Regions from separate parts of the Paenibacillus sp. LC231 genome, predicted to be linked through region 1. Evidence: riboswitches for the same ligand, from Rfam matches in the RefSeq annotation. Region 1 holds a riboswitch; each other region holds the start of a gene.
What was found. A riboswitch is a leader RNA that binds a small molecule or an ion and turns the genes downstream of it on or off. The one in region 1 is predicted to bind cyclic di-AMP.
Positions count from the first base shown of each region.

Region 2: another riboswitch for cyclic di-AMP. It lies ahead of AK95_RS16945 (3D domain-containing protein); the one in region 1 lies ahead of AK95_RS06320 (hypothetical protein).
Region 3: another riboswitch for cyclic di-AMP. It lies ahead of AK95_RS21920 (C40 family peptidase); the one in region 1 lies ahead of AK95_RS06320 (hypothetical protein).

Region 1 covers NZ_JFOM01000010.1:33,910-37,192, reverse strand. Annotated here, with positions in the region: gene AK95_RS06325 (proline dehydrogenase family protein) at 97-1,017, shown strand; gene AK95_RS06320 (hypothetical protein) at 1,078-1,542, opposite strand; cyclic di-AMP (ydaO/yuaA leader) riboswitch at 1,675-1,848, opposite strand; gene AK95_RS34070 (hypothetical protein) at 2,064-2,213, shown strand; cyclic di-AMP (ydaO/yuaA leader) riboswitch at 2,385-2,553, shown strand; gene AK95_RS06315 (hypothetical protein) at 2,688-3,098, shown strand; gene AK95_RS35290 (potassium-transporting ATPase subunit F) at 3,253-3,283, shown strand, end outside.
Region 2 covers NZ_JFOM01000024.1:48,044-51,326, forward strand. Annotated here, with positions in the region: gene rsmA (16S rRNA (adenine(1518)-N(6)/adenine(1519)-N(6))-dimethyltransferase RsmA) at 1-7, opposite strand, end outside; gene rnmV (ribonuclease M5) at 4-555, opposite strand; gene AK95_RS16945 (3D domain-containing protein) at 741-1,928, opposite strand; cyclic di-AMP (ydaO/yuaA leader) riboswitch at 2,200-2,414, opposite strand; gene AK95_RS16950 (TatD family hydrolase) at 2,620-3,283, opposite strand, start outside.
Region 3 covers NZ_JFOM01000037.1:167,666-170,948, forward strand. Annotated here, with positions in the region: gene asnB (asparagine synthase (glutamine-hydrolyzing)) at 1-1,168, opposite strand, end outside; gene AK95_RS21920 (C40 family peptidase) at 1,449-1,928, opposite strand; cyclic di-AMP (ydaO/yuaA leader) riboswitch at 1,933-2,066, opposite strand; gene AK95_RS33615 (four-helix bundle copper-binding protein) at 2,428-2,757, opposite strand; gene AK95_RS21925 (heavy metal translocating P-type ATPase) at 3,101-3,283, shown strand, end outside.

The DNA.
Region 1 (3,283 bases):
TGTAAGATATGTATGTCTTCCTGCATGCCGTCATGATTTTTGCATATGAGTTAGATAGAGTGCATTTTTGGTTTACCTTGCAGAGGGGGCGCGCGCATGGACGGAACCGAGCTTTACCGCAAAGTGATCCTGACGGTGTCCGGCAATAAACTCGTGAAATGGTTGTCGATCAAGTACGGCCGGAAATTGGCGGGCCGATTCATTGCCGGCGATACCTTGGATGAGGCGCTGGATGAAATCGAGAGGCTGAACGCGAAGGGCATTCTTGTCACGCTGGACCATCTGGGGGAGGGCATCCGGACGCTGGACGAAGCAGCCGGGTATCGGGAGGAATATTTGAAGCTGGTGGAAGGGATCGCGAGGCGTGGAGTGCAGTCGAACGTATCGCTGAAACCGACGCAGATGGGCATGGCGCTGGATCTGGAGAAGGCGTACGAGAACATCAAAATGGTGGTGAAAAAGGCGAAAGAGCACCGCAATTTCGTTCGTCTGGATATGGAGGATTCGCCGTACACCCAGGCGACGATTGATATGACGCTGCGGCTCCATAAGGAGGGGCTGACCAACGTGGGGACCGTAATGCAAGCCTACTTGTTCCGTACGGAGGAGGACGTCAACAATTTGATGCATGCCGGCGTAAATCTGCGGTTGGTCAAGGGGGCGTACAAAGAGCCGGGAACCATCGCCTTTCAGCAGAAGCGGGAGGTCATTGACAACTATAAGAAGTTGATCAAAATGCATTTTGATCAGGGAGCCTACGTCGCGATTGCTTCGCACGACGACAACATCATCGACTGGGTGAAGGTGTTTGCCGAGCAGAGCCGCATAGGCAAACAGGAATTTGAGTTTCAGATGCTGTACGGGCTGCGGATGAACGATCAGGCTGCGCTTGCGCAGGACGGCTACCGAATTCGGTGTTATATGCCCTACGGAACGATGTGGTACCCGTATTTCACCCGGCGGCTGGCAGAGAAGCCGGCCAACCTGATGATGGTGCTCAAAAATATGTTCAAGTGAGCGGGGGGAAACGGCCAATTGCAATGGAAGCGAGAACGGTAGCTCTTTCTAGCAGCTGTCCTAGAAGGAATAATACGCCTCCGAGCAGTCCATCAGGAAGGAACGCTCCAGCGGCAGGCTGCCTAACCGCATACGGGTGATGTGCTGTTGCAGATTGGCCTCCAGATCGGCGAGGGCCGATACGGCGAGCTGCATTCGTACGGATCCCCACTGCTGCTGCTTCTGGGCATAGCGAACGGCCTCGGTCACGGGCATACCTCTCAGCCTCGTAAAGACGGATGCCCAGCGGATCAGATCCGCGAATTCTCTTGTGCTTGGCAGGGCATATTCGGCATACCCGGCCGCGTCATTGCAGCTGATTTTGAACAACCCGCAGTTCCAATCTCGGTCGCTCCAGGGGATAAAGCGTTCAGCCGAGCCCCGGTCGAAACGATATATCTCCATGCAGCGGATGAGCTCTGCATTTAATGCAGGCGATTCAGTTTCGATGACGGGGGCCAGTGCGGCCTCGATGAGTTTCGTCATGATCTACGCTCCTTTATAGGAATGTTATATGCACGGCAAAAAGGCCCGGTGAGCAGAGTAACCCCGCTCTCCAGGCCTATTTATCGTTAGAGGCCCTGCTACAGTGGCCGCTTCGCTTAAGGCTCGGGTGGTGTTCTCTCTCAAATCGCGCCTACGAGGTTAGCTGACGGATTCGGGCTTGAGAGCACCCTACCGCGATGCCTGATCATCAGGCCTGCGGATTCACCCCATTCACCAACAGAAGCTCCGTTGGCGGTTTTGGTTCCCCCGTCTCCCGATCTGTCGAGAGCTCAGCGTAAACGAATGTTTCGAATGATGGATGAATCATACGCCGGAGGACTCTAAAAGTAAATGGCCATATTGAACGGATACATTCCGAAAATCGATGAAAACCGTAAAAGAAAACGCGTACATTCGGTCGTGACATCTATTATCATGGCAAAATCTCGGTATCTCGATAGATTGCGATAAATACAAGAAAACAAGAGAAATACATAGTATAGAGCAGAATTCAGGAGATAATGGAGCGAAATCGGTCAGATCCTGTTCGACATAAGGCTACATGTGTTTTTGCTCACATTTACTTCCTGCAAGGCCGGACGTATGATACGAACTATGAATTGACGGACATCGGCGGTTGGTATACAGGCAGCCGTTCCATGAAGACCTAAAGGCTGTGTGAGAGCTGCCGTGCTCTTTATGGATCGAATCTCGGGCGAGGGCAACATGGGCCTTCGCTGGAAATGCAGGATGATGCGACTCTCACCGCTCGAACCTGAAGCTGTGCTGTTTTGTCGGACCTGGATGTTAGTCAATGGCTAATAGAATAACATGCTACTCGTTTTTAATTTTCGCTGAGTCCTTGAATGGAAAAGGAACGGGGGAACCAGTCGGGAGATGAACTTGATCTCTCAGGGGTGAATCCCATGGACAAGATAACGGTCTATGGGTAGGGCGACTCTCACGCCCGAATCCGTCAGCTAACCTCGTAAGCGTATCGAGAGAGGCAACGATTGTCGTGGACTTGGGCCACGGTGTATTTCACCGTGTTCTGATGAAGAAGCCTGCGGGAAGAGTTCTTCTCTTTCCCCAGGCTTCTTTGTTGTTGTCTTCTCTTTCTGAACTTTTTAGGAGGAGAACAAAAGATGGAGAAACCGCAGGAGTTTATCCTGGTATCCGCGCCGAACAAGGCCGGGGAAGAATTTATCCGCCAGCTGATCTATATGCGCATTTCGTTTGCGGCCATAGCCAACAACCGGGTTGAGCAGGAGAGGCTGCGAGAACTAGGCTGCACCAACATGATTCTTATCGATACAAGGGATGAACAAACCTGGATCATTCCCGAGTTTCCCGTCAGCAAGGTGTATTTGTTCGAAAGCAGCTTGAACTTGTGCTGCCGCTATTTACGGATCTGCCGGACATGGACGACGGAGTCGATTTATGTGATTACCCATTCCAGCAATCCGCGATTGATATACAAGGGACTGGGTGCCGATGTGGTGCTTCATACGAACCATCATCAGGTATCCTTCCTGATTACATCCATTGTCAGCTAAGCTTCTTGGCTGATGTGACCATGAGGTTTTAGGAGGTTGTATTCATGCAGGATTTATATATGGTGCTTATCTTGGGAGGAACCTACGGACTGCTCATGCTGTTTATGTCCTGGTGCGGACGGGTCATGTCGGAACCGGAGGTGGATTAGTCGTGATGATCATTTTAATATGCACGCTCTTTATTT
Region 2 (3,283 bases), on a different contig from region 1:
GATTCATTGGCTTACGCCCCCTTCTTCCAGCTGTGCAAGTGCGGCCAGAAATTCTTCCCGCGATATTTGAAACATGGCCAATCGTTTATGGAATTGCTTGCTGTTGCAATATCCGATCCCGAGCAGGTCTCCCATTGTCATACGCCTTGCAGCAGCCTCCGGATGGGCTGATAATCCAGCCTCCAGCATGTCCTCCAGACTGATCAGGCTCTCTCCGCCCTCAAAGGAGGTATGGACCCGTTCCAGCGCACGCCGTATCGCTTCCGGCGAGGCATTCTCTACGCCGATATCCCCTTTGCGGGTAGCATCCGCTTCCGGAATAAAGGCATGCTTGCAGCCAGGGACACCCTGATCCACAATTTTGCGGATCCGCTCCCCTGCATGGTCAGGATCGGTTAATATAATAACGCCTCTGCGCTCCTGAGCAAGCGCTATGCGTTTCAGGATTTGTTTATTGATCGCTGAGCCGCCCGTTTCAATCGTATCCGCTTCTACGGCCCTTTTAATGGCAACGGTATCGTCTCTGCCTTCCACAACAATCACTTCTTTAATCATGCGTTTGTTCTCTTCCTTCCCAAGAAAACAGGCTTGTACAACCTCTAGGTTCTACCATCTTAGCCCTATATACTCCGTTCTTAACAAAACAAAAGAAGAGGAAATATTCCCTCTTCTTCATCATTATATATTATAAGCTAAATAGTATAGCATTAGAATGGTATTGTAAATTGGAATTCATGCGTCTAGTTCAATTCAGGTTTAACCGGACCGATCACGTAAACGGTGCGGCCGCTCTTCCGGCCGAAATTTATGGCCGATTTCAGTGAATCATAATAAACATCGATTTTGTTGCCTTTGATGGCACCGCCCGTATCTTCTGCACGACGGAAGCCAATGCCTTCGATATAGACCCACCAGCCGATCGGGATGATGTTAGGATCAACGGCGATGGTGCGTCCTTCTGTAACGCGTGTGCCGGATGCCGTGCGTGTACCGATTCCCTGCTGCTCAGCGGAATACGCCGTCATCGACACGTTGTTCAATACCTTGCTGTATTTAAAATCAACGCCTGCCCGAGAAACCACATTGTTCTCGACTGCCTTGGCGGTCGTTACTTTTTTCGTGCCGGACAATTTAGCCGGTTTAGCCTTTACATCGGTGGCTGCCGCCTGGACGATGACAGGCTTCTCCACTTTTTTCGTGCCAACGGCAATGATTTTATCCTTCGTTCTGCGTTCAATCTCTTGGGAGACCTTCGTCTTGGAAACCAGCTTGCCATTGTGGTAGACCTTCTCATAATGGTTCACCATGAGACCAGGCTCGCCCCGCTGAATAACGCGGTTATCCCCTCTCTCAAGCGATGGGTCGGCTGTTTTGATCACGCGGAAATTGCGATCCTCCGTCTCCTTAACTTTTTGTTTCGTGACGCGAACGACATCGATATTCATATTGCTGGTCAGCTTCGTGTTCTGTGCCGGTTGTACTATATCTTCACCCTGGATCGTAATACCAGCCTCTTTAAGTACATGATCAACCGTATCCTGGGATGTAAATATGGTTTTGGTTGTGCTGCCTACTGTAACTTTGACTGGAATTGCCCGGTCAATGATGATCCGGTCTCCATCCTCGATCGCGCCGTTTAAAGGCATCGAAATCTGATCCTGGGGACTCAACGTGATCGCTTGCTCATCCAGCAATTCCTGCAGCAATGATCCACGTGTTTCAACTGTGGTGACACGACCATCGACGACAAGCTGGACTTCCTTGCCTGCCTGATCATGTACGACCAACGATATGAGAAGTGATACCGTAACGGCACCCATGGCACCGAGCAACATCAGTTGACGCAAATTGTCATGCTTCCATCTCAATGCGTAAGACATGCTGGATGATTGTGATTCATGGGTTTCTTCAGGTTGAAAAATGCCCACTATTCCATCCTCCTTCATAGTCCCGCCGTCTAGGTAAACGCATGAATGCATTTGACGTGACTATAGCAATTTTTCTCACAAGGCGCCCTGCTATCTATCTACACCCTGCGTCAATTCCCGTCTTTCCGTCCATGTACCACCACCCCTTGTTTACCAAGAGTATGATGATCCCCTCTCCATTATTCAAAAATAAAAGAAAGCCATTGAAAGAGTACTAGAGGCTCTAACGTGGCTTCCTGATGATTAGAATCATGGAAATGGTATGCACGAGAATTCCCCTCTTATTTCGCTTACGGAGTTAGCTGTCGGGTTCGGACGTAAGAGAGACGCCCTAGATCCGGATACCCGCTCATGGCGAGATCCTTCAAATTCACCCCAAAGACCCGAAAAAGAAATCAAATACAGCTGCGCGCATTCAGACCAGTATGCACGGCGGTATCGGTTCCCCCGTTCCCCAGAATTTCGGAGATTAAGCGAGACGGTTCATGAAATATTCGGCCGCGATCTGCACATCGCAGCTTCTTATCACTGAAAAGATGATATCCTGTTTGTATGCAGGTTGTAAAGCAACATTCAACCACATTTTCTCATGTAAAAGGTTAAAATATTGTAATATCAACGCCTTTTCTGATTAAAAAACTTTAATTAATCGAAAATGCTCTCTTTTTCATCGCTTTTGCTCTCGTTTTCGTTAAATACCAAATCGTTCCAGCGCATTTTGGGTGGTAATTTGGGCCAATTCCTCATAGGACAACCCCTTAATTTCGGCTGCCGCCTCCGCCACCAATTTTACATAAGCAGTCTCATTTCGTTTCCCGCGGAAGGGATGAGGTGTTAGGTAAGGGGAGTCCGTTTCGATCAATAATCGGTCAAGCGGAACCTGCGCCAAAACCTCTTTGGGCTGCTTTGCATTTTTGAAGGTAATCGGCCCGCCAAACGAAATATGGAATCCCATATCGAGACATATTTTGGCCGTTTCCCAGCTTCCGGAGAAGGAATGCATGACACCGCCCACCTCGGAGGCTTTTTCCTCGCGCAAAATTCTCACGATATCTTCATGCGCATCCCGATTATGAATGACAATCGGCATGTTCAATTCCCGGGCCAGTCCGATCTGGCGCCGAAGCACTCGGTGCTGAACTTCTTTCGGAGACGTATCCCAATAATAGTCCAAACCGATCTCTCCTATAGCCACCACTTTCTCGTGACTACACAAAGAGGCGATCCAATCCAGGTCATGATCCTCCATGGTAATGGCGTCTACAGGATGCCAGCCTACCGCTGCATATATAAAATCATAAGTTTCTGCCAGCTTCATCGTAGTCGGAATCGTCTCCCGGTTAAATCCAATATTG
Region 3 (3,283 bases), on a different contig from region 1:
GTTTTAGGTTCGTTGGAATCCACGATAATGGCTTAAGTGAGGAAGGCTCTCTATAAATACGATATCCTCCAAACAACTCGTCTGCACCTTCACCTGATAATGCGACAGTAATATGCTCTCTTGCCACTTGGGAAAGTCGATAGATCGCAATTGCAGACGGATCTGCTATGGGTTCATCCATATGCCATACGGCCTTAATCGTATCCTCAAAAAAACGATCAACCGATATCACTTCATCAAAGTGGTCAATACCCAGTTCAATTGCCGTCTTCTTGGCATATATATTTTCATTATGCTCACCTTCAAAACCTACCGAGAAGGTTTTTATAGGCCCTCTCTTGCTAAGATAACTGGCAATCGAAGTTGAGTCTATGCCACCAGATAAAAAGCTCCCTATCGGCACATCACTCTGGGTATGAAGATTCACAGATTCATTAAGTTTATACCGAATCTCTTCTATAAATGTTTCAATTGGCCGATGTTCCGGTTCGAATTGTGGCTCCCAATATGTTTGGTTCTTTATATTGCCCCATTGATCGACAATCAAATAGTGACCCGGTTCAAGCTTTTTTATTCCAGCAAACATTGTATCTGGTTGGGGGACATACTGTAATGTTAGATAATGAAATAGGCTTTTCGGGTTTACGGCGGGTTTCAGACCATCTAAAGAAAGGATACTTTTAATTTCGGATCCAAAAGCAAATTGAGTATTATCCGTATAGTAATAGAATGGTTTTATTCCGAAATGATCACGAGCTGCAAATAATTGTTTCTTCCTCCGATCCCATATTGCAAATCCAAACATCCCACGCAATTTTTCTAAACAATATTCCTGATACTCCTCATATAAATGTATGATGACTTCAGAATCTGTGTTCGTTTTAAACGTATGACCAAGGTCTTCAAGTTCTCTTTTTAATGATTGATAATTATAAATCTCACCGTTAAAAACTAGCCAAAGGCTCTGATCTTCGTTGGAAATAGGCTGGCTGCCGTGTTCCAAATCAAGGATCGACAAACGGGTAAATCCTAAAGCAATCCGATCTACCAACCTAATGCCCGTTTGATCAGGACCACGATGTTTGATTGCATCGGTCATTTTTCTAATTGCTGCCATCGTTGGCAGCGAATTGTTTTCAAACATCAAAAGCCCTGTAATCCCACACATAGAAAAAGTCTTCCCTTCTGGATTATTAACTACACATTGTAGTGTTTTAGTGTTAAAAATTGATCCTTGTTTAAAAACATCAAGAAATCAATAATATTATATACTACGAATTGTAGTTTATTTAATTTAACTAGTCAATTTTTCATTTTATGGTATTTCTATTGTAGATTAATGAATTTTGTTAGATTAATTTCTTAACAAGATTTAATTCACCTAAATATGCGATACAAAAAAACAAACCCGTGGTTTTTACCAGGGCTTGTCTAATTACAAATTAGTACTAGTGCAATCCACTTACCATTTTTGTATAACTTTGTTTAGAGATTGTACGTCTTGCTGTAACGTATCGATTCTTATAGTATGACTCCGATAAATTACTAATCCTTACCCCTTTGCTACTGGAAGAATGAGCAAATTGCCCATTCCCGATATAAATCCCCGCATGAGATATACCAGCACCACTTGTATTAAAGAATACCAAATCCCCAGGTTTGAGATTTTTCTTTGCGACTGGGGTACCCGTTTTTGCCTGAGCATTTGATGTCCGTGGCAGCTCTAAATTAAACTTATCAAAGATATACAAGATAAAACCAGAACAATCAAATCCACTCGATACAGAAGTTCCCCCCCACTTGTAAGGTGTACCCACAACTTGACTTACTTCTGTACGCAATTTGGATTGATCATCAGCAAACGCATTAGTCGCACCAGCTGATAAAATTACTGCAGACCCTATTAATGAAATCATGAATTTCTTCAAACACATGCTCTCCCTTCGGATGCCTACGGAGTTAGCTAAGGGTTCGGTAGAAGGCTCCCTTTATTCCTTTTCAATCAAGAATAATTCACCCGGAATGGTTCCCCCGTTTTCAAAAATGAAACTCGGCATTAAAAATTAATTTTTTGTAACCCTACATAATGTAGTACATTTTCGTATATGTTGTCAATCCCATCCTCTAAATCCATCATTTTTTTTATAAACAGTCGAGTTTCGTTCAAATTCACCCCATAAAGTACACATATAAGGAGAAGTTTCGCTCTTATTGTATTATTCTTATATGAACACAGACTTCTTCTAAGTGAATTATTAAATACATTATTGTAACTACTTCATTTTCAGTATAAGCAGAAAAAACTGTTCAAGCAGACGTTGATCTGCTCCAACAGCTATCTTCAAGTCATATATAATTTTAGTTGTAACTTATAATCAATAAACCCTCCTTTCTCACAAGAAGGGTTTATTGATTATTGAGTCTGTTCTACGCTGCCATTGCTCTACAAGCCTCTGCACATCTAAAGCAAGCCTCTGCACATTCTTGACAGTGTTTTACATCATGCATTTTACATTCTGTGCCACATTCTTCACAAACATCGGCACAGATACTACAAATCTCACGCGCATAAACACTGTTCGTTGACATTGCATGCGCAGCAAAAGCACAAATATCAGCGCATTGTCGATCCAAACGAATACATTTTGTCATCATAGCTACATTCTCTTCATCAAGACAAGCGTTGTAACAATTATTACATGCCATCATACAACGTATGCATTCCTCGATACACTTTTGGTATTGTTCATGTGACATAGTCAATATCTCCTTTCGAATTTACGATTCAAGAATTTAGGATGCACAACACTTTTTATTTGATTCAAAAAATCAAATAATGTAATCACCTCGCTTTTCATACGATTTGTAACCTATTGTTAGGTTGACTATTATATAACCCGAAGTTATGTAGATTTTGTGAGGAAACTGAACAAATTTGAAAATGATGATTGTACATGAAGACTGAGCTTTGAATCCGTGATTACTTTACTCTTTAAGGTTTAAATTAGTATTAATGGGTAACAATACTACGTGATGTAGTCCTAACAATCTTTTCTTATTACGGCATTAGACTAAATAATCTTATGAAGAGGTGAATTCAATGTATAAAAACTCCAAAAAGAGCGTGAAACATCAATTCACGAACAATCATATGCATAAACACGAAAGTGAGCATCATCATCAAGGGATGAAACACGACCATGACCATTCCGGATCACATCATAGTACCGGGCACCAACATAGCGGCGGGGATAAACATGCCGGTCATCATGTAGATGACTTT